Regions from separate parts of the Pelorhabdus rhamnosifermentans genome, predicted to be linked through region 3. Evidence: riboswitches for the same ligand, from Rfam matches in the RefSeq annotation. Region 3 holds a riboswitch; each other region holds the start of a gene.
What was found. A riboswitch is a leader RNA that binds a small molecule or an ion and turns the genes downstream of it on or off. The one in region 3 is predicted to bind cobalamin.
Positions count from the first base shown of each region.

Region 1: linked by a shared signal. The riboswitch ahead of cobT (nicotinate-nucleotide--dimethylbenzimidazole phosphoribosyltransferase) and the one ahead of Ga0466249_RS06700 (sirohydrochlorin cobaltochelatase) in region 3 are both predicted to bind cobalamin.
Region 2: linked by a shared signal. The riboswitch ahead of Ga0466249_RS18805 (TIM barrel protein) and the one ahead of Ga0466249_RS06700 (sirohydrochlorin cobaltochelatase) in region 3 are both predicted to bind cobalamin.

Region 1 is NZ_JAHGVE010000006.1:220,148-230,351, forward strand. Features, by position in the region: gene uxaC (glucuronate isomerase) at 1-1,201, opposite strand, end outside; gene Ga0466249_RS09585 (MFS transporter) at 1,230-2,516, opposite strand; gene Ga0466249_RS09590 (GntR family transcriptional regulator) at 2,813-3,520, opposite strand; gene aroA (3-phosphoshikimate 1-carboxyvinyltransferase) at 4,053-5,315, shown strand; gene aroC (chorismate synthase) at 5,312-6,379, shown strand; gene Ga0466249_RS09605 (shikimate kinase) at 6,379-6,921, shown strand; gene Ga0466249_RS09610 (nicotinate-nucleotide--dimethylbenzimidazole phosphoribosyltransferase) at 6,918-8,003, opposite strand; gene cobT (nicotinate-nucleotide--dimethylbenzimidazole phosphoribosyltransferase) at 7,996-9,054, opposite strand; gene Ga0466249_RS09620 (hypothetical protein) at 9,111-9,254, opposite strand; cobalamin riboswitch at 9,212-9,401, opposite strand; gene Ga0466249_RS09625 (LytS/YhcK type 5TM receptor domain-containing protein) at 9,669-10,204, shown strand, end outside.
Region 2 is NZ_JAHGVE010000019.1:49,639-59,842, reverse strand. Features, by position in the region: gene Ga0466249_RS18810 (ABC transporter substrate-binding protein) at 1-835, opposite strand, end outside; gene Ga0466249_RS18805 (TIM barrel protein) at 832-1,803, opposite strand; cobalamin riboswitch at 1,950-2,131, opposite strand; gene Ga0466249_RS18800 (efflux RND transporter permease subunit) at 2,215-5,316, opposite strand; gene Ga0466249_RS18795 (efflux RND transporter periplasmic adaptor subunit) at 5,313-6,404, opposite strand; gene Ga0466249_RS18790 (DUF6282 family protein) at 6,653-7,495, opposite strand; gene Ga0466249_RS18785 (MFS transporter) at 7,522-8,865, opposite strand; gene Ga0466249_RS18780 (methyl-accepting chemotaxis protein) at 9,541-10,204, opposite strand, start outside.
Region 3 is NZ_JAHGVE010000004.1:124,872-135,075, reverse strand. Features, by position in the region: gene Ga0466249_RS06740 (outer membrane protein assembly factor BamB family protein) at 1-1,053, opposite strand, end outside; gene Ga0466249_RS06735 (energy-coupling factor transporter transmembrane component T family protein) at 1,061-1,948, opposite strand; gene Ga0466249_RS06730 (ABC transporter ATP-binding protein) at 1,896-3,605, opposite strand; gene Ga0466249_RS06725 (hypothetical protein) at 3,610-5,301, opposite strand; gene Ga0466249_RS06720 (energy transducer TonB) at 5,468-6,217, opposite strand; gene Ga0466249_RS06715 (ExbD/TolR family protein) at 6,223-6,636, opposite strand; gene Ga0466249_RS06710 (MotA/TolQ/ExbB proton channel family protein) at 6,623-7,258, opposite strand; partial or broken gene Ga0466249_RS06705 (nucleotide-binding protein) at 7,351-7,500, opposite strand; gene Ga0466249_RS06700 (sirohydrochlorin cobaltochelatase) at 7,583-8,425, opposite strand; cobalamin riboswitch at 8,589-8,768, opposite strand; cobalamin riboswitch at 9,074-9,257, opposite strand; gene Ga0466249_RS06695 (adenosylcobinamide amidohydrolase) at 9,473-10,204, opposite strand, start outside.

The sequences.
Region 1 (10,204 bases), on a different contig from region 3:
ACCCTACACTACTCAAAACAGACATTTGTTCAATCATGCCCTTTTTATTATCATTAAACCACCAAGCTGTTCCAAACTGAATTTTTCCTGGAACGTTTCCTGTTTGAAAATTCCCCATTACCGTACCTAAAACATAATAATCTTTTGGATTAATCGCATATAAAATGATTTTGGGCAAACATTTGTCACGCTCAAGAGAATCCAGCAACTTAGCCAGCGAATAGGCCATAGAACAATCATTCATAGCATCAAAACCGCTATTCGGCCCCACGCATCGAAACATTCGACTATTATTATTGCGCATAGGCCCAATATGAAGTTGCATGATCCAACCTAATTGGGCATACTTTCTGCCACAAAATTGAAGAAAAGCTGTTTGATAGCATTCAACATCATGCTCAGAAATGTTTGCACCTTGTAAAGCGCGTTGAAAAATCTCAGCAATTATATCTTGTGAACTTTCTAAATAAGGAACTCGTTGTAAACCATGATCTGCACTCCGACAGCCCATATCGTGGAAAAACTGCATGCGCCTCTCTAAAGCCGCTAAAAACTCGCCATACGTAGTAATGTGACAGCCCGTTACTTTACCAAGTTGTTCCACCCATGGAATAAAATCTGATGAACCCAGTTCCTGGCCTTTATCGGGACGAAACGTAGGCAATACTTGAACTGCAATCGTTGCATCCTCGCGAATTCTACGATGATACTCAAGCGAATCTACCGGATCATCTGTTGTGCAAATGACCTTGACATTGGATTTTGAGATCATGGCTCGCGCACTATATTCTTTAAGTCCTAATAATGAATTTATTTTCTCCCAAACAGCAGGCGCATTTTGTACAGTCAAGGGTCCATATATTCCAAAAAAGCGTTGCAATTCCAAATGTGTCCAATGATAAAGCGGATTTCCAATACACTTTTCTAGCGTTTGAGCCCATGCTAAAAACTTGTCATAATCATTGGCATCTCCCGTAATAAGCCGTTCATCTATACCATTACTACGCATGGCCAGCCATTTATAATGATCACCATAAAGCCATGCTTCAGTAATGTTTTTAAACTGTTTGTTCTCAAATATCTCTTTCGCATCTAAATGACAATGATAGTCAATAATTGGCATCGTCTTTGCGTATTCATGATAAAGCCTTACTGCCGAATCATTTTCTAATAGAAAGTCATCATCCATAAACTGTTTCATGAGCATCACACATCCTTCCTAAATTTTTTTATGCCAAGATTTCACTATCTTTTTTTATTACTTTATCTTGTTTTACAAAGATCGCTACTGCCAATGCACCGATAATGGCTAACCCGCCAGCCAATAAAAATGCCGGCGTATATTGCCCGGTTGTCTGTACGATCCATCCTGTAATTGCTGGGCCCATAATACCAGAAATATTTGCTACCCCATGAATAAATCCACTAGTGCCACCCACTCTTTCCGGTGGAACAATATCTTGAATGATAGCCCAATAAGTTGTTGCTTGCAAATATAGGAAACAAATTCCCAGGGTCATAAGAACAACCGCACTCATTAAGGTATTAGCCAAGCCAGTCAAAGCAACACAAATTGCAGCAAAGCTTAAACAGACTACTAACACAACTTTCCGGGAAAATAATAATTTACCTGTTTTTTTGTAAATATAATCGATAAGAAAACTGCCGGCAATCTGTCCTACAGCACCTGCAATCCAAGGAATCATTGCAGCAATTCCCATTTCCTTGATGCTCAACTGTCGAACATCAACTAGATAACTAGGAAACCACGTCAAAAAGAAAAACAAAGTGTAATTATAGCCATAAAGACCTACTAATAAGGCTAATATTTTACCCTGCTTAATAACGGACAGTAAAGAAACCTTTTCATGGATCGTTGAATTTACAGTAATCAATTCTTCTTTACCTTCATTGATCAATGCCAATTCTTCCGGAGTTACAGATGGATGTTCGCTAGGCTTATCCGTAACCGTTTTCCACCAAATAAGGGTCCATATTATCCCAACTACTGCTAAAATGATGAACGAAGCTTCCCAGCCCCACCATAATGATATAAATGCCACTAATGGTGCGGATATAGCAGCGCCGACAGGAGCTCCTCCATTACAGATACCAACAGCCGTTGCTCTTTCTTTTAATGGAATCCAATTGTTCATGGTCTTGTTAGTTGTCGCAGTGATAGGCCCTTCACCAAGACCAAATATTACCCTACAAAGAAATAACGAGATAAAATTGAAAGTACCAGCTGTAAGGCCACAAAAAATGGACCATACCCCCATAGCCGCTCCCATAACTTTCTTAGGTCCAATCTTGTCAGACATATATCCGCCAACGAAATTAAACAACGCATATCCAACAAAAAAACTGCTCAAAATCAACCCAGACTCAAAATGACTAAGCTCAAATTTTTTCGATAAAATTGGCAATGCTACAGACATCGCAGACCTATCAACATAATTAATAGCATTCGCTAAAAAAAGGAAAAGAACAATAGTCCATCGATAACCTTTAAACATAATTTTTCTCTCCTCCAATTCATAGAATCATTTTAGTCCAATTTTATTGAATTTAAGCAATTCAAAATTACCATCCCCTTCTTGAAGCATTGAGCTAAAAATAACGTACTTATATGATAATATTAAGGGTTAAATCATCTTTCTTTTTACATACTACCATACTAGTATGGTAGTAATCAATACTGTTTTCAATTAATTTCATCAAATCTGAATTATCGAACGAGATATTATAGATAGTCCCGATGATCTACGTAGACCATCGGGACTAGCTAGCTTCAATTGCGACTCATTTTTCCTTATATTTTTTCCACCAATTTCTTCTGTTTAAAATAATCGGGATAATCCTTTAAAAGTTCATTTAAATCAAAAGTCACTTTATTAATGTGAAGATAAATCATCTCACTTCCAAGCTGAACATCCTGTTCTTGAATAGCACGAATCAGTTCGCTGTGTTGCTGCCAAATTCGCGGCATATCATGTCCGTTAGCCACATTCAACATTCGTACACGATTATAATGGGTATGTAATTGCTGAATGACAGACCAAACGCGTGTTTTTTTACAACCTTCAAAAATGGTACTATGCAATGCATCATCGAGTTCAAAAAATTTCAAAGGATTTTGATCTTCAATACATTCTTTTTGCAATGCAAGACACGCTTGTAACTTCACTAATTGATCGCTGGGGAATTCTTTACAAGCTAGTTTAATCACTTCTTTTTCAACAGTTTCACGCAAAAATTTTGATTCCTTAACATGTTCCAAATCAATGAGCGATACATAGGTTCCTTTCTGGGGAACGACATCTAATAAATATTCCTGAGACAATCGAATAAAAGCTTCTCTCACCGGCGTTCTACTGACATTTAATAAAACAGCAATATCTTTTTCAGATAGAGCACTACCTGGTAAAAGTTTTAACTGCATAATATTGGCTTTTAAAACCCGATAGACGTACTCGCGAGTTGATTCATGTGCTACTGGTTCAATCATATCCACATCCATGCTTGTTCCCCGATTCCTTACATATTTGTATCAAATGTACTATAGAATTCATCGATATGTCAACCAACGGCTCCAGGCAAAATATGCACGCCACTACCAGACAACAATTGTTCTTTTAAATATTTTTTCTAGAACAATTGTTAACACTTTTTAATATATTTCACCTGTTTATATAAAAAAATGTTTCGTTACTGCTTGACAGAGATTGCTTCTTTTCATATAATAAGGTGAATAAATTGATTTTTTCTCTGTGCAGGAGGCTATTCCCCGATGATTACTCACTTAAACAAAACAATTACAAAACAATATTATTACTTTTTTAGCTGGGGCTACTTTTTTAGCGCTGGCTATTTTGGTTGGAAAAAATTGAATAGATTGTCGTTAAGTGAGGCCTCAGCAATATAATATACGCGTAAACAAAACAGAATAGAAAAGCGCTATATAAAAGAGACTCATGTGAGTCTCTTTTTTTATCTATAAAATATTCATGGTAGAAAATAATAACATAATCGAACGATAGAAAGAGGGTTCTATGATGGCTACTATAACAATCATCCCCAATTTGTTAAGCGGAAATATTCACATTCCCCCATCCAAAAGTCTTTCGCACCGTGCAGTAATTTGTGCCGCCCTGGCAAATGGGACATCCTGTATTAAAGGTCTTATATTTTCCGATGATATTACTGCAACAATCGATGCAATGAAAGCCCTGGGTACGGAAATCTCCCAAGAAAAGGACAGTGTCCTCATCCGTTCCAACGGAAGCCTAACACCGCAAAAAGACATTATTGATTGCTGTGAATCAGGTTCTACGTTACGCTTTCTCATTCCTCTTGCTCTGACAAACCATTCCATCACATTTACTGGGCGAGGCAAACTCATTGAACGCCCCTTAGATACTTATTACAAAATATTTGACGAGCAACAGATTGCTTATCAAACGACACAAGGCAACCTTCCCTTATCTGTTACAGGACAACTAAAACCCGGATACTTTCGGTTACGCGGAGATATTAGTTCTCAGTTTATTACTGGACTATTATTCACCCTGCCGCGTCTTGAAAGCAATTCAAAAATTAATCTTACAACGCCCTTAGAATCGCAAGGTTACATTGATTTAACGTTAACTATGCTAGAACGGTTTGGTATTCACGTAACAAATAATGACTACCAAGAGTTTATCATTCCAGGCAATCAGCGCTATACTAGCCAAAATTACCATGTTGAGGGAGACTATTCGCAAGCTGCCTTCTGGCTGGCAGCCGGACTTATAGGTTCTTCTGTCTGTTGCTTAGATCTAAATCCGCATTCCGTGCAAGGTGACAAAGTCATTATTGATATTTTAAACAAACTAGGCGGAAATATTACTTTTGGTACAAATTCAATAACCGCCACACCTAGTAAAACGTCAGGAATCGAAATCAATGCGGCTCAGTGTCCTGATTTAGTGCCTATTTTAGCTGTATTAGCCGCAGTCAGCGAGGGAACGACTCATATTGTTCAAGCAGGCCGACTGCGGTTAAAAGAATCAGATCGGCTGCATGCCATTACACAAGAACTCAATAAACTTGGCGCTGATATTCATGAAGGCAGTGATTTTCTCACTATCCAGGGTCGCAAAGAATTGACTGGGGGCATTGTGGATAGCTGGAATGATCACCGCATTGCCATGGCCCTTGCCATTGCTTCGCTTCGCTGCCATGAGTCAGTAACCATTCAAAACAGCAGCTGTGTTAATAAATCTTATCCTGATTTTTGGAAAGACTTTGCGGAGCTAGGAGGGAAAATTAAATGAGTGCTACATGGGGTAGAAAAGTTCGTTATACTATTTTTGGTGAAAGCCATGGCAAAGGCATCGGCATGACTATCGATGGATTACCGCCGGGACTCATGATTAACTGGGATGACGTAACAAAAGAACTAGCGAGACGCGCCCCCGGAAACAGTCCTCTTGCCACGTCACGCCGTGAAACGGATCATTTTATCCTCTTGAGCGGTTTATTCCAGGGAAAAACAGCAGGCACGCCTTTATGCGCTATGATTGAAAATCACAATCAGCACTCGGCAGATTATGAAACGGCTATCCAAAAATTCCGTCCCAGCCATGCCGACTATGCCGGTCATGTCAAATACAAAGGTTATAATGATCCACGTGGCGGAGGACATTTTTCCGGACGACTCACGGCGCCGCTCGTTTTTGCCGGCGCCATTATCAAACAGCTACTACTCCAACAAAAGATTATCATTGGCTCACATATCGAACGTATTGGCAGCATTTCCGAACCCCGCTTTGATGCTGTTACTGTAGATGAAAAGTCACTTTTAAGGCTGAACCAACAAAAATTTGCTGTACTAGATCCAATAATCGGAGAAGAGATGCAAAATACTATTCTCGCAGCAAAAGCAGACAATGACTCCGTGGGAGGCGTCATTGAAACAGCAGCCATTCATTTATCAGCTGGGTGGGGAGATCCTTTTTTTGATTCATTAGAAAGCACTTTATCTCATCTACTTTTTTCCATTCCCGCTGTAAAGGGCATAGAATTTGGGGCAGGCTTTGAATTTGCTGCAATGTACGGCAGTACAGCAAATGACGCCATGCAGTGCCAAGATGGCAGGATTCAGACAACTACCAATCACAATGGTGGCATTACAGGCGGTATTACAAATGGCATGCCTCTTATTTTCCGCGTAGCTATAAAACCCACACCTTCTATTAGCCAAAAACAGCACACAGTCAACGCGCAGGGTGAAAACATTCTTCTTTCTACCATTGGCCGTCATGATCCATGTATTGTTCCACGAGCGGTCCCTGTTGTAGAAGCTGTAACGGCACTCGCGCTTTGGGAGATGATATAATGAAAATGAATTTGTATGCAAATAACGTTGTATTAATCGGCATGCCTGGCTGTGGTAAATCTTCAATAGGCTCGCTGCTCGCTCCGGCACTCAAAATGAAATTTTATGATGTAGACCGTTATATCGAAAAAAAAGAACAGCAAAGCGTTGCTGAACTTTTTTCACATGGCGAAGATCATTTTCGTCAAATCGAAAGTCAGGCCATTTTCGACATTTACAACAAGTCCTCGATTGTTATCGCAACAGGCGGCGGTGTTGTGACACGACATCAAAATATGGTACTTCTGCAACAACAAGGCATTATTTTTTATATTGAACGTTCCATTGAGATGATTATCGATTCCCTTGGTGCAGCTGAACATCGCCCCTTACTTGCCGGCAATGTTCAGCGCATTTACACCTTATATGAACAGCGAAAACATCTTTACGAAAAATATGGTCACTATCGAATTTCAAACAACGAATCTTGCCAAGCGGCTGTAGAAAAGATCCAAGCAAAGTTACTGGAGCACATACAAATAGAAACAAGACAAGAATGTTAATCTTTAACATTCTTGTCTTGTTTTAAAGCGCCTGGGCCATCTTGAGCAACAGCTACCTGCGCAGTGCCAAAAGTTTTCATATCATTTAAAACATGTAAAGATGCATTTATGAGAGACATGCCTAAAGCTGCCCCTGTTCCTTCACCTAAATTCATCTGCAGCTGTAAATAAGCTGGTATATGTAAACATTCCAGCGCTTCCTGATGTGCAGGCTCCATAGCAAACTGTGATCCAATCAGATATTCTTGAACAGTCGGAGCCAATTGTACGGCAATAAGCGCTGCGGCACTTGTTACGAGTCCATCAAGCACAACTGCCGCACCGCCAGCAGCTGCACCAAGTATGACTCCAACTAAACCAGCAATTTCAAAACCACCGACCTTGCTTAGCACGTCAAGAGCATCCTGCTTATCCGGACAATTGACTGTCAGCGCTGTTTTTAGCAGCTCAATTTGTCTGTTTCCAGATAAATTGATTGCTGTGTTGGAGTTTACAAGATCACTCAGCGGTTTTTCACTATAACAAGCAACAAGAGCCATTCCTGACAGATTATTTGCTCTGCCGATGTCACCTAAGCCAAAAATATGCGTTCCCTGCCTCCTTTCTATCTGAGCTATTTTGATGCCAACCTCGATGGCCTGTACCGTTTGAATTCGAGTCATTGCCGCTTGCTTGAGAATGTTTTTCGTTCCATAGGCAATTTTCTCATGATAAACGAACTGAGAAGTTGGCAAATCAGCAGCTACACCGACGTCAACAACACCCCACTTAGCCGCTGCATGATCCGCAAAAACCTTGATAGCTGCACGGCCTGTACAACAATCATTGATTCTTTGCACTGTTGATTCACGTAAATCGGGGGGAATGGCCTCGGTTATGCCATGATCCCCTGCCATAATAATAATACTCTTCTTTAAATCGTGTGGCCGTGGGGTACCTGTGATGCCTGCTAGTTTCTTAGCAAGGTGTTCAAATGAATGAAGACTGCCTAGCGGCTTGGTCAAGTTGTCCAGTCGCAACTGACATTTTTCCATGGCTTCTTCATCTAAGGGTTTTATCGAAGTAATAACCTGGTCAAGCATGATTCATTCCTCCTGCCTGACCCAATTTTCTACTATGATTGAGTAATTTTACAGCAAGTGTTAACATATCGACTACAATAGATGCTCCAATGGCTTCGCCTAGACGAACGCCCATATCTACGCAGGCTTCTAAATGTAAAAACTGCAAAGCAATCTGATGGGCTGGTTCTGTCGACAAGTGAGATGCAAATAAATAATCTTTCACAAGTGGGTGCAGCGTGCTGGCAATTAACGCCGCCGCAGTTGTATTCAGTCCATCAATAATGACGGCACAGCGATTGGCAGCACAACCTAGAATAACGCCTGCTAGCGCCCCCAGCTCAAAACCGCCCACCTTGGCCAGCACGTCTATACCATCTGTGACATCAGGCTGATTGACTGTAAGTGCCTGGCGAACAATTTTTCTTTTAACTTCTAATCGAGCATCGGATATACCTGTACCTCGTCCAGTCACCACATCGGCAGGCAATCCCGTAAAAGCGGCTACAATGGCTGCGCTTGCTGTCGTATTACCAATACCCATTTCACCTAGGCTAAAACAGGTATAACCCTGCTGTACATAGTCATTTACAATGGCAATGCCTGTTTCAATAGCCAACAAAGCCTGCTCACATGTCATGGCCGGTCCTTGAGTAAAATCATGCGTACCATAAGCAATTTTTTTATGCAAAAGTCCGGGGACATGTGATAAATCTCCGGCTACTCCCATATCAACAACAACTAAATGAGCGCCACAAAAATTAGCAAATGCATTGGCACTACCACCTTTCGAAATACAATAATTCGCCGTCATGTGAAGTGTTGTCTCCACTGGATAGGCACTAATTCCCTGCTTAGCAACACCATGATCGGCAGAGGCAATAATCATACAGTTACGAGGCAGCTCCAGATGTAATTTTCCCAAAATCCCTGCATATTGTTCTATCATACTTTCCAAACGCCCCAGGCTTCGGCCGGTTTGGTTAAAAATTTCCAATTGAACCTTGACCTGTTCCATAACAACTGCATCTAAAGCCGTAATTTTTAGCAATGTTTCTTGTAATAAACTCATGACAACCTCCAATATAAAATGAACGGATAAATTTAGTCTTTAGTCTACCCTCTGGATCAAAAATATTCTTCCTGTAATGATAAAAAGACATCTGCATAGATTAAAAAAAGAAGGCCTTTTGAGCAAATAGCTCGAAAAGCCTTCTTTTCCATGAAGGATATTTTAGCGGTAAAAGGTAGGTCTCCTGGCTCCTGGCTCATCAACAACTTACCCCTTCCCCTAATTGAGTGGCTTTGTAAGTTCTCCCCAGTACAGTGGCGGGCCCGCGCTTATGCATAACAAAGATGCTCTGACTTTCCTATTATCCCCCCATCACTCTGGGTGGCACCTTAACCGTATACTTATCTAATTGATGTCATTATAGCAGGCAAACAAACATGCGTCAATACAGACTGAATCTATAATAGTCAGTAAAATTTTTCCTTCTCAGCCAATCTTTTTGTTTATTCCAAATGAGATTGTCCACTTTAACAAACGTTACGAAGTCAATGTATCCGTGTATTTATTACGGATGATAAAAAAAATGACCATAGAATATGTTATAATAATAATTAGGCTTTACTTGTAAAATTCAGTGAATTATAAAAGTTTCTGCATGATTGTGAGGACTTACTATGTATCTCGATCTACTCCTGCACTTAATTAGTCACATGTCTTTTATCGCCATGACAGCCTATTTGATTGGACGCAGCCAATTTATTATTCATTGTGCTCAACATCCTTTTCAGCCCCGTTCCTGGGTTACCTTAAGTGCCGCTTTTTCTCTGCTCTCCATCATTGGGACCTATACAGGAATCCCTATTGACGGAGCCTTAGCTAATACGCGGCTGATCGGTACATTAATGAGCGGCTTCATAGGAGGGCCTATTGTCGGATTATGTACCGGGATCATTAGTGGCACCCATCGTTTTTTTCTTGGCGGTTTCACAGCAAGTATCTGTGCCGTTGCCACGGTACTAGGTGGTTTATTCGCAGGAATGATCCGCCAAAAATACGGATTAAATCATCTCAATTGGAAAACAGGCGCTCTTGTGGCTCTGATAGCTGAAATCACACAAAAATTCATGATTATTACCTTCGCCAAACCCGCTGAAACAGCCTGGGCCTTCGAAAAAATCAGTGCGGTTCCAACAACACTTGTCACGGTTAT
Region 2 (10,204 bases), on a different contig from region 3:
CTTTAACCGTCTGCAAAGCGGGATCTTGCTGCACATTCTCTTTAAACTGCTGAATATCTGTTTTCCCTGTATAATCCCAAGTTGGCATAAAAAACATATCTGGATTGGCTTGTACAATTTGTTCCTTAGAAAGGATATCGCTCCGGCCAAGCCCCACACTTGATGCGGCATTTTTTACGCTGGCATAACGACAAATATCATCAAAAGTACTGCCCACGCCGCCCGTGCCGCCCATCAAAGTGTACATTAAAACTGTTTTATGTTTATCGGCTGGAGCATTTTGCAATTTTTGAGTGATTTTATCTAGCTCCCCATCCATCTGAAGTGTTAGCTGCTTTCCCATGGTCTCTTCACCAACCGCTTGAGAAATAGCTTCAATGACTTGCTTCACTTCAGCAATGGTGCCAGGTGCTTTATAGACATATACGGAAATACCGGCATCTCGAATCGTCTGAATCAAATCCGGTGATTGCCAGTCCGCCATAAATACCAAATCAGGCTGCAAGGCAATGATTGATTCGGCATTATCTTTGATTCTGCGCGGAATCTGTTTGGCCTGTTCCGTAACATTCGATATACCGCTATTATCAGCTAAATAAGTGAGTGCTTCGATTCGATCGGCAGCAACTAGATCCACCAGAATTTCATCAGAAGCAAGCGAAACGGAAACTATTCGCTGCGGCTTTTGGGACATTGTCATCGAATAGCCTTGACTATCCGTAATTTTATAACCTGCCGCTTCCTGATCCTTTTGGGCCTGTTTTCCATTGCACCCGCCAAGGAACAAAGATAAACAGAACAACAAAAGCAACTGCCATGTCATGACGCGTTTCATGAATACACCGTCCCCATCCGAAGTGCCTGTTGTTGGCATACAATTTTTTGTACCCAATCATTCAGTGACGCCTGCACAAATTCATGTACTAAATAATCTGGCTGTACATACTCAATGATACGCCGAACCTCCGGCGTGGTAAAGGGCAAATGTTCATCAATTTTTAGCACATGGCTCATGACATCTTGTGGGGTATATTTGTCTTTCAGCGGAAAATTCCTGCTTTTCCTTACATAAACACTTGATAAAGATCGATGCAAATGAATGCCTTTCACATAACGGTCATAAGGTTCCAGTTCACGTAATGTCTGCAAAATGTAATCAACACCTTGCGTTTCTGTCGCTAAATGAAGATTCGTATTCATCAAATGGCCTGTATCAAGCATAATCCCCACATTCCGTGGTTTGACCCCCGTAAGTAACTTTTCGGTCAACTCGGGATTGCGCAAGGTTAAACCCGGCCACCACAGATTTTCAAATAACAGGGTCGTTTCAGGAGGTATGACATCTGCAATTTCATTGATAATCTCAATGGCCGCTTCAATAACCTCACCATCAGAAGCACTGAATTTCCAACTAAAAAGTTCCGGCGAACGGGCATTACTCACATGAAAGACAAGATACTTTGCACCCGCGCGAACAGCCAGCCGAATATTCCGACGATATAAGTCCAGCCATGCGTCACGCGTAACACCGCCAAAACAGACCCTAATTTGATCATCACTGCCAAATTCCCGCAGCAAAGCCGGGCGATTCCCCCGCCAAAAATCCAGCCAACAGGGCCAAAATCGCAAATGAACGCCTTGTATCCATTGTTTTTTATAAATATGCTCATCCCATGGTTCAACAAATATCATCTCCAAGCCGTCCAGATGATAATGATTTAAAAATGCCTGCAAACACTCCGCGTTATGATGAACAAATTCTCCATCCGAGTAATAATTAGACAAATTGGTTAGTTGCAACATCCTTTTTCACCTCCATACAGACATCTTCTAGCCTAGTATAGCAAGAGGAATAAAAAAGACCTTCTTGACAACCGCAAGAAGGTCTAACTAACAAATGACAAACAAAATTTTTGACCTAATCCCCTCCCCATCGCTCGTGGGTAAATGCGGTGACTGTTAAATAGGCAGTTCTCCTGACTCTGGATCATAGCTCGCCCAAACCTTCCCAAAACATTCGTTTCAGTGGTCAATCTTGGGTTTACTCCTCATTACAGTGGCGGGACCGCGCCGGCATTGCACCGGACTTCCCTATTAAGCCGCAAAGGGCACCTATTTCAATCCTATGAAGTTTTATAAAATAAACAACTTTAAACTTATTTATACCACTTATAAATAAAGAAGTCAAATAATTTTAGAAGATTCGCACTTTGTTTAGTCATCTTGCTTGAAACGCGGGAGTTTAATACGGCTTTCCGTGTCGGGATGAATCCGAAAACAAGCTGCATAAAGAGCAGGTAAATACAGAAGCGTTAGAACAGTGGCAATAAATAAACCGCCCATAATAGAAATAGCCATAGGACCCCAAAACGGACTCACTGCCAAGGGAACCATACCTAAAATCGCCGCCAAAGCGGTTAACATAATCGGACGAAATCGCAAGATCGTCGAATCAATAATAGCATCCCAAGGCTTTTCACCTTGCGCCAGATGCTGATCAATTTGATCCAATAAAATAACGGAATTACGCATAATCATTCCGGCTAAAGCCAATACCCCCAGTTCAGCTACAAACCCCATGGGACGATGAAAGATAAACAGGAACAAATTCACACCAATCATGCCAAGAGGGGCTGTCAACAGTACTAAAGCCATTTTCCCCATATGCTGCAGTTGCAACATCAATAAAATGACAATCGCAGCAACCATAATCGGTAAAGTCTTAGCCAAAGAACCAATAGATTTCGTACTATCTTCAGCACTCCCACCAGGTGTAATCGTATAACCGAATGGAAGTTCTTGCCGCAAATCTTTGAGCTGAACATCAATATCCTTGACTACGTCATTGCCAAGAATCCCTTTGGCAACATCGGCTTGCACCGTAATCGTCGGCTCAAGACCCCGGCGCCAAATCAGACCATTTTCCCCTTCATAACTCAACTTGGCTATCTGTTCCAGCGGCACATAACGACCATTCGTCGTCGGAATATTTAAGTCTTTGAGTCTCGACAAATCCTGCCGATCCTGCCCAACAGTCCGAAGAACTATATTAATTAAATTATCCTTTTCCTGATATTGCGTAACAGGAAGTCCAGAAAGATTGGTTTGCAAACTTGTAGCAAGCGTTTGACTATCTATCCCCAGTGCCCGCGCCTTATCCTGATCAATATCCAGATGAAGCACTTTACTCTTTTCATACCAATCGAGGTTTGTTTCCGTCACTGCCGGATACTGTGCAACAATGCCCCGTACTTGTTCGGCAAAGCTCCGCACGACTTCAGGATTTTCACCAGAAACACGAAACATGACAGGATACGCCGCTGGCGGTCCATTTGACAACACACTCGTCCGAATTCTTGCTTCGGGAAACTCCGAACTTATTGTACCATTAATCCGTTCTGCCAAACGATCGCGCTCTTGGTCATTTTTCGTCAAAACAATGAGCTGAGCAAAATTATCGGCATTAAGCTGCATATCCATTGTTAAAACAAAACGCGGCGATCCTTTACCAACATAAGAAGCAAAATTAACGACAGCTGGATCTTGCTTTAATAGCTCGGCAAGCTTAGCTGCCTCTTGATCCGTTGCTTGAAACGAAGAACCTTCAGGCAAGGTCAGCTCGACAATTAGCTCCGGTCGCAGCGAGGTAGGAAAGAACTCCTGAGTAACGAGACGCCCAATTCCGAGTGACACAATAAAAGCGGCCAGTGTTGCAACAATCACTAGTTTATTGTGATGAAGACAATGATATAACACCTTGCGAAATATTTGTTTAAACTTTCCTTCTGAGTTTTCTTGTAGATTCTTACTTGAATCTGATTCTGTCAGTGGTTTAATTTTTAATATATGATAACCAAATAGCGGAATAACCGTTACAGAGACTACCCAAGAGGCAAGTAAAGCAATAGTAACAACAGAAAATAACGTTCCTGTGTATTCTGCCGCCTTGCCTGTTGAAATAGCTACAGGTAAAAATCCCGCTGCTGTAATCAATGTTCCTGTCAGCATCGGTTTCGAGGTGACAGTATAGGCATAGGTCGCTGCTCGAAACTTCGTCCAACCTTCTTCTAATTTTAATTCCATCATCTCAATCGAAATAATCGCATCATCCACAAGCAGTCCAAGGGCAATAATAAGCGCTCCGAGCGAAACTTTATGAAGATTAATATTAAAAAGCTTCATAGCTAAAAAAGAAATGCAAATAACAAGAGGAATACTAAGCGCTACAACAAATCCTGCCCGTTTGCCCAAACTAAGAAAATTGACACCCAAAACAATAATAATAGCAAGCAGCAGCGTTTCAACAAATTCATTAATCGAACTCCGAACCACTTTCGGCTGATCTGATACTGCATGAATTTCCATACCCAAAGGCAATTCCTGTGTTATTCGTTCGATTGTTTGATTTAAATGATCACCAAGATTTAAAATATTGCCGCCATCTTGCATAGACACAGCCAATCCGATGGCTGGTTGCCCGTTATAATACATTTTCGGTTCCGGTGGATCGGCATAATCCCGCTTTACTTCAGCTATATCCCCCAAACGAAACAGACGATTATTGGCCCGAATGGCAATATTTTTGATGTCTTCTACATTTTGAAAAATACCTGTCACACGCATATAAACATTATCAGAAGTTGTTTCGACACGTCCCGCGGCATTCATAGCATTTTGCTTGCTTAACGTATCCACAATTTGCTGAGGATCAATCCCAAGAGCGGCTAACTTGTTATTTTCAAATTCTATATAAATTTTTTCGGGCTGATTCCCCTCTAATTCTACCTTGCCTACATCAGGCACTTCAAGCAGTTTCAAGCGAATGCGATCCACTTCAGTCTTCATTTCAGCAAAACTAAAGCCATCGGCTGTAACGGCATAAATCGAGCCAAATGTATCACCATAAGTATCATTAAACGAAGGTCCAATCACACCCTCTGGCATCGTACTCCACGTATCCTGAACGAGATTACGCACCCGCTGCCAGGTAGGACGGATATCCTGTATTCTCATGTCTTCGCTTAAATTAACAAAAATAACTGCGGCTCCCGGTCGTGAATAACTATTAATATAATCAAGACCCGGCGTCTCCTGTAACTTTTTTTCGATTTTATCTGTCACTTGTTCTTCCACTTGCTTGGCGGTTGCACCGGGCCAAGCCACTTGAACAATCATTTGTCTCACAGTAAATTCAGGGTCTTCTGATCGCCCCAGTTGAAAATAACTGAACGTCCCGGCAATGAAAAACAGCAAAACAAAAAAGAACACGACTTGCTGATGCCCTAAGCAGTACTCAGTGAGATTAAATTTTTTCATTGCGAGCCACCGTCCCAAAGGCGAACCTGCTGTCCCTCGACGAGTTTCTGAACTCCTGCCGTAACGATCGTTTCGTTACCGTCAAGACCTTGCAATACTACAACCGAATTATTACCATAATTACCGAGCTGCACAGTGCGACGGTGTACAACGTTCTCTTCTACAACCCAGACAGAAGGCGTGTCGTCTGTCTGATAAATGGCTGTAAGGGGCACTGAGATTTGCGCAGCCTCAGATCTGTTAAACTGAATTGTTGCCGACATGCCTAATTTGACGAATGGCGGCGGATTCATTCCGATCCGCACACGATAGGTCCGTGTAGTCTTATCCGCCTGAGGCGATACCTCTCTGACCTGACCAGGTACTTGAACGCCAGGCAAAGCCCAAAAAGTTACCGTCACAGGAGAATTTTTTGTAATCTCCCCCAAACGTTGCTCAGGAACAAAAATCTCTACTTCCAATTCGCCTGTACGCACAAGTGTCATCACAGACTGACCGGCTGCAACAACTTGCCCCGCTTCGGCAGAAATTTCCGATATAACACCTTCCTGATCCGCTTGCAAACTCCCGTAATCAAGTTGGTTCGATCCTTGGCTTAAGGATGCCAGGGCATCCCGTTCTTTTTGGTTCGCTGCCTCATATGTATTTTGCATTTGATCAAGTTCTGATTGGCTAATTGCCCCTTGATTATGAAGCGCTTGATAGCGCGCTAAATTAATTGCAGCTAATTCACGGTCCGAACGAGCCGCAGCAAGTTGCGCATCTAGGCGATTCGTGCCTAATTTTAAATCTTCCAAGTCAAGTTCCATTAATACATCGCCGGGATGAACAACAGTGCCCACATCGACGAAACGATTGGTAATCTTTCCACCCACACGAAAAGCCAGCTTATTTTCATAGCGACCACGCACTTCACCAGCATAAGTTGACAAATGTGTCCCCGCATTTTGACTGACATTCATCGTCTTCACAACAACAGGCGGCACCTGCTCAATTTTTTGCCCGCAACCTGCTATTAACAATCCCATAACACCAAGAGTCATTATCCAACCACGTAGATAGCGAATTCTTCTCTTTCCTTTCGTCATCAATTTCACTCCTATATCTACTCAATCTCTATACTCACTTACTGCATCACTTACAATAAATCTTAGCCTGGCATATATTTTTTATTTCTTCTTCCAAAGAACGTAATCCTGCCTTTACGACGGAAAATCATCTGCTGCATTGGACAGGTACTATAAATAAAATGAAGGCTCCCGAACATCGGAAGCCTTCATTTTATTTATTAAAAACCATCATCCACTCTTGAATATACAGAATAAAAAAAATCCATTTAAATGTCCAGCCCTAAAAGTTGTGCCGGATAAATCTTAGTCATCTTATCTATCTCTTCTGACGGAATACCTGCATCAGTCAGATATTGAATATATGAACTTAGAGCCTCACTCCATAACGGATTTTCTATCTGTCCACCGTCAGTAGAAATAATCGTTGTATCATAGCCTACTTCTTGAATAGCAGCTACATTGCGCTCAAAGTTGGATTCATAGCGCCCGCTCCCAATAGAACGAGCATAACAACGTTCGAAATAAACGCCATAAGGAACAAGTGCCTTTTGATCTTCAATCGATAAATTCACTGTGCGCCACTCAGGATGGTTTACAACAATCTTTTGTACCCCTTGCTGTTTTGCCGCTTCAACTACGCTAAAAATCTCCTGAGGTGCTAAATGTCCTGTTCCTAATATAATATTAGCAGCAGCTATTTTCTTGAAAATTTCAATCGCCTCAGATAAAACTTTCCCATCCCGAACGACTTCCACTCCGTCTGAAGCCCCTATCAACCGGCGTTCATGCGCCGAATAAGAGGTTGGCAGCCAGACACACTTTGCTCCCATGGCAATTGCCGTATCCACTGCAGCCACATTTAATCCGCCCATAGGAGGATTTAGTGTAATACCGCCAAAAACTCGAACTCCCGGAACAATTCGTTCAGCAATCCAAGCACGATCCATTGTTGGCACTAAATGAGATTTAATCATGATGGCCCGAGCTCCAACGCGTTTGGCTTCCGTCGCTAACTCAATATCATCGAGACGCCGCATACGAATATCCGGTGTCGTATGAATATGAAGATCAATAATCCCTTGTAAATTATTTTCCTGACATTGGCCCATAACAATAACCCCTCTTCAAAGAAATTTTAGTTCATTGAATTTTCCGTTACCCGTTTTTTGCTGAAAAAGTTCTTATAAACAAAATACGTAGCAGCCAAACTGGCTATCACACTATAAATAATTCCTAAATACCAGATCCCCAAAAATTCAGTGTAAAATGCACCACCGACAATCGAAAATCGCGCAGCCATAAACCCACTAAGAGTCAGCATAACAGCACCCATAAACTGACCAAAAGTATTGACCATTCCCATTAACATGCCACTAGTACGAATCGACCACAACTCGGCACCCACGGCATTCATCAGTGGAAACAAATTAATTAATATGCCCGAAATAAACGCTAAGATATTTAATAATAGCGGTGAAAAAATGGGAAAAGTATAAGAAAAATACATACAAATCATCGCAACTTGGGCTATCCAAATAACAACACTCCGATGAATCCCATGTTTCAAAGCAACATCTGAAATCAGCCCCACAACAGGCGTCCCCACTGCACGCCCCAGCACATAAATCGTAGCCGTTGTTCCCCCGGCGATCATTGCAGCCTCTTTACTCATCCCACCACTCTGCAAATAAAAATCCGTTGCATACATTACCAGCCAGGCTGGAACCAATCGCGTACCGACAGTAAATCCTGACCATACCATCGCAAAATTCCAGAATTCCAAACTCGTAACAGCTGCTTTAGCTACAGAAAAATAAGATTGCCCTTGTTCTTGAGCACCATCTTCTTGCTTTTGCACCGAAACCAGACCGATATCACTTGGATCAGACCTAAGAAATACAATTGCAATCACCGCAATCATAAACACAATACATGCCATAGCCAGTGTTGCACCATGCCAGCCGCCCAATCCAGCAAACGTACCCCCGTGAGCCAGCAGAATAGCAAAAACCGGCATAAGTAAAAAGGTCATAGCTTCACCCAATCCGCCACCTGCTCCTGAAAACATTTGCATAACAAACCCACGTTCGTGCTTGCTAAACCATTTATTTAACAACGATGCACTTGGAATAAACGCTGCGGCAGCCATAAAGCCCATCACAGTACGCCAAGCCACTGCTTGATAAAAGCTATTACTATAAGCAAAACCAACCATGCAAAGCGCTACGGTTCCAATACCAATAGGAATCACTCGCCTGCCGCCAAAAATATCCGTCGCAGTTCCCCACGGAATCTGCCCGATAGCATAAGAATAAAAAAATACTGAACCTAAAATGCCCAATTCGGGCTTACCAATATTCCAATCCACAACTAAATATTTAGAAATGCCTGTGTAATTCCAACGTACAAGTTCAGCTGTACAATAAACGAGCATACAAACGCCCAAAATTAACCAGCGGTAATTACTCTTATTCAACATAACTTTCCTCCCGAATTTTTGTAACTTGTTTTCGTCAAAACATAAAGCAACATATGTATACGGTATACCAACGATGTGAAATCCCTTTATTTTTTACACGATAAATACTCCCTTCGCAAACATCTTGGTATCCTGTATTCCAAACTAACACATTACTATATTCATTATTTTTTACTAAATTCCTGCTAATTTAGTTATCTTTTTAAAAATCCGACAATTCATAGTCTAAAAGCCACTTGCCAATCCGGCTATTATCCTGACTATTTTAAATAATGACTATTCGTTGAAACATCCGTATATTAAGGCAAAACTGTTTAATTTTCTTTTCAATAATTAAGTGTTAATATCTAGCTGCAAGGATATTAAGCTATTAAGAAAATGACAAACTACATTGTTCATATAGACAATTGAGCCTTGCCATTTATTTTAGGAGGAATTCAGATGACAAAAAAAAATAATCAACAAGTTGCTCAAAAACCCTTCATTGACTTATCCCAATTAAATCAACTCATCGCAAATTATTCCAAGAAAAAACATGTTGCCAAATAAAAACGTTAGCAAAAAGACCGATCAAAGATATCTTTGGTCGGTCTTTCTTGGCTAACACATACGCCCAGCCCCGAGCATTTTCTTAATTTTTCTGTATAATGACAGATAAATCATTAAGTGTTTTTTCTAGATTTGGAATTTGCCGACTGCTTCCCGGAGATTCATTGCAAGCTTGGCCAACGCTTGACTGGAAGAAGCAATTTCCTCTATTGATGCAGATTGTTCTTCCGTTGCAGCTGATACTGTCTGAGCCTTTTCTGTGCTTAATTTGCTCAGTTCATCAATCTGATTCACCGACTGAACAATTTGCTGACTGCCTGTTGTTACATTTTCTACAGCAACAGATATTTCCTTGGTTTGCTCCGATACTTTACTGACCAAAGCTGCAATTTCGCGAAAGACTTCTCCCGAAGCAGTGACTACTTTCGCTCCTAACTGAACTTCTTGAGTCCCATTATTCATAGCAGCTACTGCTCTATCCGTGTCGTCTTGAATTTCACCAATCATGGTGGCGATTTGTTTAGCAGCATCTTGTGATTGTTCTGCAAGCTTACGTACTTCTTCCGCAACCACAGCAAAACCACGTCCCTGTTCTCCTGCCCGTGCAGCCTCAATCGCAGCATTTAACGCCAGTAAATTGGTTTGCCCGGCAATACCCGAGATCGTATCAACAATCTGGCCAATTTCCTTAGAACGTTCTCCCAACTTGGCTACTACCGCCGCCGAGCTAGTAACTGTCCTTTCTATGGAATCCATCTGATTGACTGCTTGATTTACCGATTGATTCCCT
Region 3 (10,204 bases):
CCGGTTGTAAGTGTTACCTGTAGTAAACAAAAATTCTCTGCCGATGGTTTTCAAGTAATTACCGCTTGTATTCATGTAGACGCCACCAATTTTTTGCGGCAAACTCACCGTACGCTGCCATAATAACTGTCCCTGAGTTCCGTCATATAAGAAGCAGCGCCCATCGCTCGCAACACCAGCGACAAGAGAGCCATCCGACGTAACTTCAGGGCTGCAACGCATGGTCACAGTTTCGTAAGGATAAACCACATCGGGTTTTTGCGTCCACAGCACCTTTTTCAATTGACCATCAAGACAATAAAGAATATCCGTGTATTTTAGTACTTTGCGGTTATCCCAGTTAGCTGTACCGAAGCAGACTTTGTCACCCCTTTCATCTACACTGACCCATCCCGCCCAGGCATCCATATTTTCTTGTTCTGGAAACATCGCCAGCCGGTTACCGTCTGCGTCGAACTGATAAATTCGACTTTTATATTCATTATGACCGTCGGAAAAACGAATATAGCGTAATCCAGCGGCATAAATTTTTCCGCTTTGATCTGTTTTAATACTGACAATTCCGGGATAGGTCTTATCCTTAATGCCGACACCAAGTTCACTTACACTGGCCTGCCGCCATATTTCGCGGCCGTCATTGACATCAAGACAAAGTAAACAGCCTTCCTGACTGGTTTCGCCAATTAACAAAGAACGATTATCTCGGGTAAATTCTAACGCTGAAATGGTGCCAAGTCCTAAATTTTTCCGCCATAATAGCTTTCCCGTAGCGGAAAACATGAGCAATTCACCATTATCCGTTCCCATAGCCAACTCGCGATTATCCGGTGAAAATTGAATAAACCCTTTCGTAAATCCCATGCGCTGATAATTCTGTACTTCTACTTTTCCCAAAGAAATTTCAGCGGTTTTTCGATAAAGCCCTTGCTTAGAATCAGATGATGCAACAGTCGACGAAAACATACTGCCAGAGCCGCCAAAAATATGTAAAGCAATGGCCCCCATCGTTACGGCAAACAGGCCAAACAGCAAAGCGGTACGGATTTTTTTCATTTTTTCCTCACATCCATACTTTCATCAGATCGTATAAAACACGCCAAGCTGGAATATAAATCAGACCATTAAATTGCAAAACATCCATGATTTTTAATACACCCATGCTGACTATCACAAGAATGAAACCGTAGCTAAAAAGCTGCTCTACCTTTGGCCAATTTTCCATATCAATACGATGAAATCCACGTCCAAAACCGCGACTTTCAACGGAAGAAGCCAGCGTGGCAGCCCGGCGCAGCGTTCTTGCCAGTATTGGAAATAAAGTTTGAAACGCCGTTTGAATGAGATGGCGCGGTGAGATCGTTCGAAAAGGCTTAAAACCCCGTAATCGCTGGGCCGTGAGCACAACCGATGTCTCCTGGAAAATCACAGGAAGAAAACGAATGCTAGTAATCAGCATAAATGCCAATTCATACGGCATTTTCCAGGCCATAAAGCTGCGCAATAACTTTCTGGGATCGGAAGTCCACGTTAATAAAAGACCCAATGAGAGCATAATTCCTGACCGTAATGCCTGGACTGCCCCATATTCCAATCCCTCCCGATAAACAAAAACGCCGCCTGTTAGCTTTCCAATGATAGGTACGGTCGGTGCAATCAGGCAAGCCACAATGGAGCGTGGTTCCTGACTATAAAATAACGCCTGGCTGGCCATGGATCCCCAAATTCCCAGCAAAGTAAACAGCACCAAAATCCGCCAACGTCCCAAGGATGAATGGGCCAATCCATGCATAACTAAAGTAAGGCAAAACAAAATGAACAAAGAACGGGAACTGTCAATTAGGAGCGAAACAATCGCAAAACAGCCAAGCAACATCAGTTTGGTGCGAACGTCTAGTTTATGAAACAGCGTATGGTCCGGCGTAGCTTCCCACACCTTCCTGTCGTACATAATCGACCACCTCCTGAACGGTCACAGCCTGACCATCATATAGATTTTTCGCCGTAAGCAAAGCAGAAGGCGCTTTTAATCCATTTTCCCGTAACAGGGCTTCTTGAGAAAAAACAACCTGCGGTGTATCATCGGCGACAATTTTTCCTTGTCCAAGCACAATGATCCGGTCGGAAAATCGCGCCGCTACTTCCGTATCATGAGTACAAAAAATGACGGTTCCTCCCTGAACTGTATACTCTTTTAACAAAGCGACAATGTCTTCAATATGACCAATATCCTGGCCTGTCGTTGGCTCATCCAGAAGCAAAACAGGCGGCTCAGCAGAAAGTACCGCAGCGATTGCGACCCGCAGTCGCTGTCCACGGCTTAAGGCAAGGGGAAAATCATTTTCGAGCCCGCGCAGTTTTAATGCGTCCATTAATTGCTCGTAGCGAAAAGAATATCCGACCTGTCCGTTTTTTTGTTGCAAGGAAAAGGTCACTTCCGCGGCAACGGATGAATTGAAAAGCATTAAATCCGGATTTTGCAGTACCATCCCCACGTTTTGATTCATACCGTGAATGATTTGCCCCAACACACGTACCTGCCCCTTCACCGGTTTGAGCAAGCCGCCGATTTGGTGCAGTAACGTCGACTTTCCTGCCCCGTTCGTTCCCATCAAAGCCACAAATTGCCCCTGCGGAATCCTAAGTTCAATATCTTGCAAAATCATTCGGCCTTGTGCTTCATATTGAAAGGTAAGATGATTGATTTCTACTGCTGCCAAAGGCAAAGAAACAGCATCAGGCCTTATTTCTTTCGGTGTACAATGCCAGGCAGGCACCTGATACTGTTCTTTAATAGCCTGTACCGTATCGTTTACGGATGCGGATCGGTTCAAAATTCCTAAACCGTAACAAATATCAATGGTTTGAGGCAGCCGAAGTCCCTGATCATGAAAAAACGCGGCCTTGCCATAGGCTTCTTCCCGTGTTCCCTGCCACAAAATTTTACCATCCGCCATAATCACAACGTGACGACATAATGGCAGCACTTCATGCAGCCGATGCTCAACAATGACAATGGTCATATTGAGTTCCCGATTAAGCTTTTGTAATAAAGACAAAAGCTCGGCTGCTCCCTGTGGATCCAGTTGACTAATCGGCTCATCAAGCGCTAATATCTTGGGCCTCGCCGCAAGTACCGACGCTACAGCCAAACGTTGCTTCTGGCCTCCCGACAAAGCATAGATACTTGAGTCTCGCTGGTCATATAGACCGACCAACCGCAAAGTTTCGTGTACACGAGACTGAATATCTACGGCACCCATCCCCATATTTTCCAAAACAAATGCCGTTTCATCAAATACTGTTGTCGAAAAAATCTGATCATCGGGACTTTGAAATACCATGCCGACAGATTGACTTAAATAAGCAATAGTGCAGTCCCGAGTATTTTCTCCCGCAACAAAAACATCGCCAGTCAATAGCCCCCCGCTTTCCTGTGGAATGAGCCCATTAAGCGTTTTTAGGAGAGTACTTTTCCCGCAGCCTGTTGCGCCTGTAAGCAATACAAAATCGCCTTGCTCTATCGTAAGAGAAATGTGAGAAATACTGGGATCCTGTCGTTGTCGATAGGTAAACGATACATCCTGCCATTCGATCAGCTTTGCCATAAAGTTAGTCCCCCCCGACTTTCGACAATCGCTTGCCTAACAAAACGCCGCAAAACGCTCCGATTGCCGTATAGACAAGTCCGTTAACAAGTAAAATCAATTCAATATACCAATCCGCATAATACATACGATAGAGTACAGACATCGACTGAAGGGATACATAAATTGATAAACAATCAGCTGCCGCACAAATAAATGCCAATAGGGCCATTTTGGGCACCGGAATCTTATCGCCTGTCTGTTGCGACTGTAAATACCGGTACATCCCACTCCCATAGAGAAAGCTTTCCAGAAACAAAGCATGAATCCCATAGGACAAAAAAGTGATCGGCGAAAACTGTCCAAATGCCAACATACCAAGTAACATGCGAATAATGGATATAAGGGCAATCACACCGGTATAAGGAATTAAAATAACCAGCGACATAACAATCATATAGAGAAAAACACTGCTAAATAGCCCGCTGATTACAAAACCAAATGGACCAAGTAAAATATGAAAAAGTTCACCAAACAAGGTAGAAGGCACATTCACAACGGCAAAAGCCGCCGCACCAAACAAAGCAATCGTTACCAACCAGCGCGTCCTAAAAGTCCGAAGAATACGTTGGAATCGACAAGCCGCAAAGAAAAGTCCGCCGGCTAATAAAATCACTGCAAAGCAAACCACACCAGCCGCTCGGCTATCCTGCTTAATAATCTTAATTGGAATTTCTTTTATTACAGTTGAATCCATTTCATCCGCGATTGTCACCTGTAATAAATAATTGCCGCCACTGCCAAATAACTGTTCATCGGCATAAACAGGCAGACGAATTCTTTGTTTCGCTTCACCCGTTAAAGCGGCAAAAGCAACCAAGCTGTTCTCATGACCGCCCAACGCTCCGGCCTCAGCATTTTCTCCTGTCGTACTTGGTGTAAACAAACCAGGTATCGGTTCATGCGTGTAGGCATCAAGCAACATCGTGGTAATAACAATCAGTTTTTGTTGCCCCGCCGGATTTGTTAGATCCAGTCCCATATGCGTAACAGGGTGAATGGCCTCCATTTCCTGATTGGTCGCTCCTTTACCTTGTAACACATTTTTATAATAATCCCAGCGTCGATCCCTTAATACAATGGTACTGCGATTCAATCGATCATCTGTCTTACCATCTTTGTCCAGCGGTAACACGACAGAATCAATGGTAAAGGCCGTATCTGCCGGAATTTCCCTGGTACCGGAAACTGCGATCACCAGACGCTGAACTTGATCACCAGCCCGAATCAGGACGGGATAGTTGCCTGGTACTACATCGTCGTTCACTTTAAGCGGAATCAAATCAAACCATTGGCTATAACCGCCGGACAAATTGATTTGACGCTGAAGCTGGCATAGCTCCCCTTGATTCATGACTTGCCAATTTTGCTGCGGGTGAATAGGTAAAAAGCCTGCCGGTAATTCAATAGAAGCTGTAAGCTGCTTATCCTGCAGTCCTAAATTTTCAACATTAAAAAATGCTTGAATCTGTTCACCTGGTATGACAGATTCTTTTTCTTTTCCCAAATAATAAGGAATTTGACAGGACAGCGAAATTTCACTTTCTTGTGCAAAACCGTTTGACATGGAAAAAAAGAACAGGAAAATGGCACTACAGCCCCAAATCAAATATTTGATTAGTCCTTTGTTTACCTTCATCAAAAACATGTGTCGCACTATTCACTTTCTCCTATTATTCGTATCAAAACAGCAACTATCATGTACTAAAACTTTGACCTATATGTCAGATGGAAAGAGCGTGGCATAACATAGTAAGCCGGTGCTGTTGCAGTAACTTTGTCATTTGTTGTAATATCCCTGCGATCAAATAAATTGTCAATGTTTAATCTAATCGGAATACGACCGGCAGCGTTGTAACGCAGGTAATGGCTTCACCCGTACTTCTGTCTTCTGCCGGAATAAACCGCCACTGCTGCACTGCCTCCACTGCAGCATCATCCAAGCTGTCGTCGCCACTTGAACGATATACTGAAACAAATCCCGGACGCCCACTGGCGAGTATTTGTATTTTAAGCAGTACTGTACCTTGCACTCCCTGCCGCCGGGCACTTTCGGGATACGTTGGAGTGACTTGTGACAAAATTCCAGGATGCGTATATCCCCCTGCTCCCCTGCCTGAGCCACCATTTCCGGAGCCGGTTCCGCTGCCTAAGCCGCCACTTCCTGAACCACTTCCCACTCCGTTGCCTCCGCCTGATCCACTGCCCTGACCTGAACCCCCGCTGCTCTGACCTACACCTCCCCCGCCAGATTCACTGACATTCGTCGACACTTCGGCCGAAAGTACAGACATGCTATTGGTTGCCGCCACGACACTGGGAACTTCAGAAGAGGCAGGTGCTGCCGGGTGAGGTGTAGCAATTGGCGCCACTTCTGCTGCTTTACCGGCAGGTGAACTATCTTGACTTTCTGCAAGCGGATCGTCTTGCTGCGATAAATCCAATTCCACATACTGCTCGATCGCCTCTGGCTGAACCAGGGCACGGGATGCAATCCAACCGACACTGGTTAATACCACGGCATGAACCACAAAAGATACAAGCATCGCCCGCCAGCGTTTGCTCTTTGCCATCGTCGCTATTTCTCCTTTCTTTCTGTTGCGATTGAAATGCGCTGCGCTCCAGCTAATTTCAATTCATCCAAAGCCGCCACTACTTTACCATATTCCACTTGCTTGTCTGAGCGTAGAATAAATACAATATCGTTTTGCTTATACAATTCAACTTGCGTCCGTTTTTCCAGCAATTCCAGGGAGATTTCCTCTTTATCAAATAAAATTTTTCCTTCCGCTGTCACCGTAATCGCAATGCTATGGGGTCTTTCATTTTGCGCCGACTGCGCTTGTGGCAAATGCACCGGAATGAGCTGCTGTTGCTCCACCATGTATAACGTACTCATCATAAAAAAAACCAATAGAAAAAAAATGATATCAATCATAGGAATAATCATAAGTTTTGGCTGCCGTTTCCGGCGAAGCTTACTGATGTTCATGGTTTTTCTCCTGTTTTAACTGCGCTACAAGCAAAACGCAGACTTGTTCTAAATCGGTAATGATTCGATCCAGTCGATGAGTAAAATAACTATACACAGCCATGGATAAAATGGCGACACAAAGGCCGGAAGCCGTCGCAACGAGCGCTTCTCCTACACCGCCGGTGATTGCCAGGGGCTGACCACTCTTAATATTTAACACACTAAATGAACCGATCATCCCGAGAACCGTTCCCAACAATCCCAACAGAGGTGCAACCGTAACAATGGATTCCAAATGATTTAAGTTTTCACTTAATTTGGCTACTGCAAGCGCTACTTCACCTTCAAGTACTGTTTCATAAGCCGCCAATTCCTGTTCAAAATACCTGATTCCTTTGGCAGTTACATTTGCTACAACTCCACCTGTCTGAAAACAAGCGTTTAATGCTGCTTCCCAGTCGTGTCCTTCAATCAGGGGTGTTATTTTGTCAATAAATCCGTCTTGCTTTGGTTTCATTTCCCGATAATAGAAAAACCGTTCCACTGCGATGCCAATCACGGCAAAAGAACAAAATAAAATCAGATACATTGCAAAACCGCCTTTTTGAAAAACGGCAAAACTTTGTGTAATAGACTCCATGTTTTCTCCTCCAATAAAGAATATACTTAAAAGGCCACCTGCAAATTCTTAACAATATGAATAATTGGATTTGCGCCACACACCCGGCAAGTTTTCCCAAATAACAACCGAGTGGAATCATTTTTCGGATCACAGCCAATCTGACAAACCGAATATCCGTTCTCGGCTAATGCAGCAGAAACGTTTGCCGCAGTTGTTGATTTTCCAATGCCTCCTTTTCCATAAAATGAAATTTTACGCATAACGGTTTCCTCCGTTCATTGTCTGCGCCCTCCTGTAACTTGAGCAAACCTTAGGTAATGTAATACAAAACGTTCTTATCCATTAATGTTTACAATCTTTGGAGCGATCAATTGGACACATCAAATCAAGTAGATGCTGAACATAAAGCTGCTGAATCGCTTCATTTTCGCCTAGTCCGTGAAGATAAGTGGCAACTTCAAAACCGGCTTTACTTAATTGCGATTTGACTGAAGAATCGTCATGACTCGCCAAAGCATGTTCCACTTGTTCATCCGCCATTAATAGAAAAGGCATTAACATCACTTTTTTTATACGGGCCTTTTTTAATTTGGCAATCACATGATGCAGTTCGGGAAAGCCTTCTATTGTATAAATAAAAACGTGCTTCCACCCGGTTTCTTCCATTTTAAGTTGTAAAGCAGCATAAGCTGTATTAACCGGATGAATTTTGCTATGCCCTACCAAGACAACAGCCTCCTCTCTTCCAAGTGGCGGCAGTTGCTTTTTAAGCGCCTGAATCGCATTAAGATAATCATCTGATTTGCCATTTAGCCCCATATAATAAAGCAGAGGACGACCAATCGCCACATGCTCAAATACTTTGAGTTTAGCATGTACGTAATGAGAAACTATCCATTTGATTTTTTCATATTCTTCACCTACAACAAGATGTAATGGCTGAATCAAGACTTCTTTATATTTTTCAGTCTGAAGCCGTTCCAGTGCTTCTTGTTCCGTATCCACATGAATGCCGTTTCTTTCTTCCCATGTTTTTATCACTTTGCGCGAAGTAAAAGCCCGACGCACTTCATAGTCAGGAAAAGCTTCACGTATTTTATTTTCTATACTTTCAATACTGGATTGTAATGCCTCACGATAAATCGTACCAGAACTGACAACTAAAATTGCTTTTTGCTGTAACATGATATCCTCCAATCCTCCAAAAATTCGACAATAAAAAAAACTTCCCGCAATAAAGGAAGTTTTTTTATAAGGAAAATCAAAAAATAAAAATCCCGACCATATAACTATAGTCGGGAAGGATTGATTTCTTATGTAACCCCCTCCCCATCGCTCGTGGGTAAAAATGGTGATTGCTAAACAGGCAGTTCTCCTGGCTCTGGATCATTGCTCGCCCAACCTTCCCAAAACAATTGTCTCAGTGGTATACTTGGGTTTGCTCCTCATTACAGTGGCGGGACCGCGTCGGTATTTCACCGAACTTCCCTATTAAGCCCTTGCGGGCACCTATCTCAAACATATGAAGTTTTCTAATAATTAAAACATAGCACATTTTTCCAAATAAGTCAAACACATGAAATCTTCGTTTAATGAAAATAAAAATTCCCATCAAAAGGTCAGTCGAAAAATTAAATTTCAAAAAGAAAGCCCCCGGAGGAGGGGCATCAGTTGCGGTGTCTAGGCGCAACGATGGAAACAAAATAATTGGAACTATCTAATGACTCCTTGCCAAGGCAAGGAAAAGGTTTGACAACAAAAAAATCCCGGCCACTCACAGCCAGGAAGGATTGATTTCTTCTTAAATCCCCTCCCCATCGCTCGTGGGTAAAAATGGTGATTGCTAGATAGGCAGTTCTCCTGGCTCTGGATCATCACGCGCTCAAACCTTCCCAAGACTTTAGCGTCTCAGTGGCATTTCTTGAGCTTGCTTCCCATTACAGTGGCGGGACCGCGTCGGTATTTCACCGAACTTCCCTATTAAGCCCCTAAGGGCACCTATCTCAAACATATAAAGTTTTTCGAATGCTAAAAACTATGTATTCACTATAACATGTCCCTGCAAATAAGTCAAATAAGTCAAATAAATCCATTCAATCCTCATAACTCGCTAATCATATTCCAGTTCAACTTACCCTCAGTGCAATTTACTGCAGCTATTTTTTGACGCAAAGCAGCACATAATTTCATTCCGCCTGGTTGAAAAACGGGACTTTCAAGCAATGAAAATAATTAATAAAGTCCATCAATCCCGAGTAGCCCCCAACAATATTCCTGCCATACAGCCTGACAAAAAATCAAAATAACCTGTGCTTTAGCCGTTGAAAAAGGTAAATCGGCACTACAAATTTCATCCATTCCTAACCGCCACAGCCGTTCTTCCGCTCGACTTTGACGCCAGGGAATAATTTTGCTTTCCATAGCTAGTGATTCTTTCAATGCCGTTTTCACTGCACAAGCCAAAGCTTCGCCAAACAACGACTGGGTCCCTACATCATTACAAAATACTTTAGCCGTTGGATTGGTAGCAAAAATAATCCCATCTGCTCCAGTACCCGTAGCCGGACTTAATGTACAAGAATTAATCACAGCCAGTTCCTGAAGTGCTGCACTTTTGGCTTCCGTAATGGTTAACAAGGCTTTAACCATATTCCCCTCTGCTATCTGCGCATTCGTTAAGACTAACAGATTGATAGCATCATTAAACGCACAATCACGATTACTATCCTCGCCATGCTCCCCTGCCCTCATCGCATTCGTCCCGATTACTGCTGTTGCAATGACTTCAATCAGCGTATCTTGAAAATAAAATGCACTATAGCCATGACGATCAACCTTTGTATTCGAAAGTAAACCTGTAATGCGTTCACAGTTAAAACCATTCATAACAGCAAAATTCAACAAATCATTAGATGCTTCTTCAAATGAACTAACAAATGAAGAATGTTCCGTATCAAAGTCTGC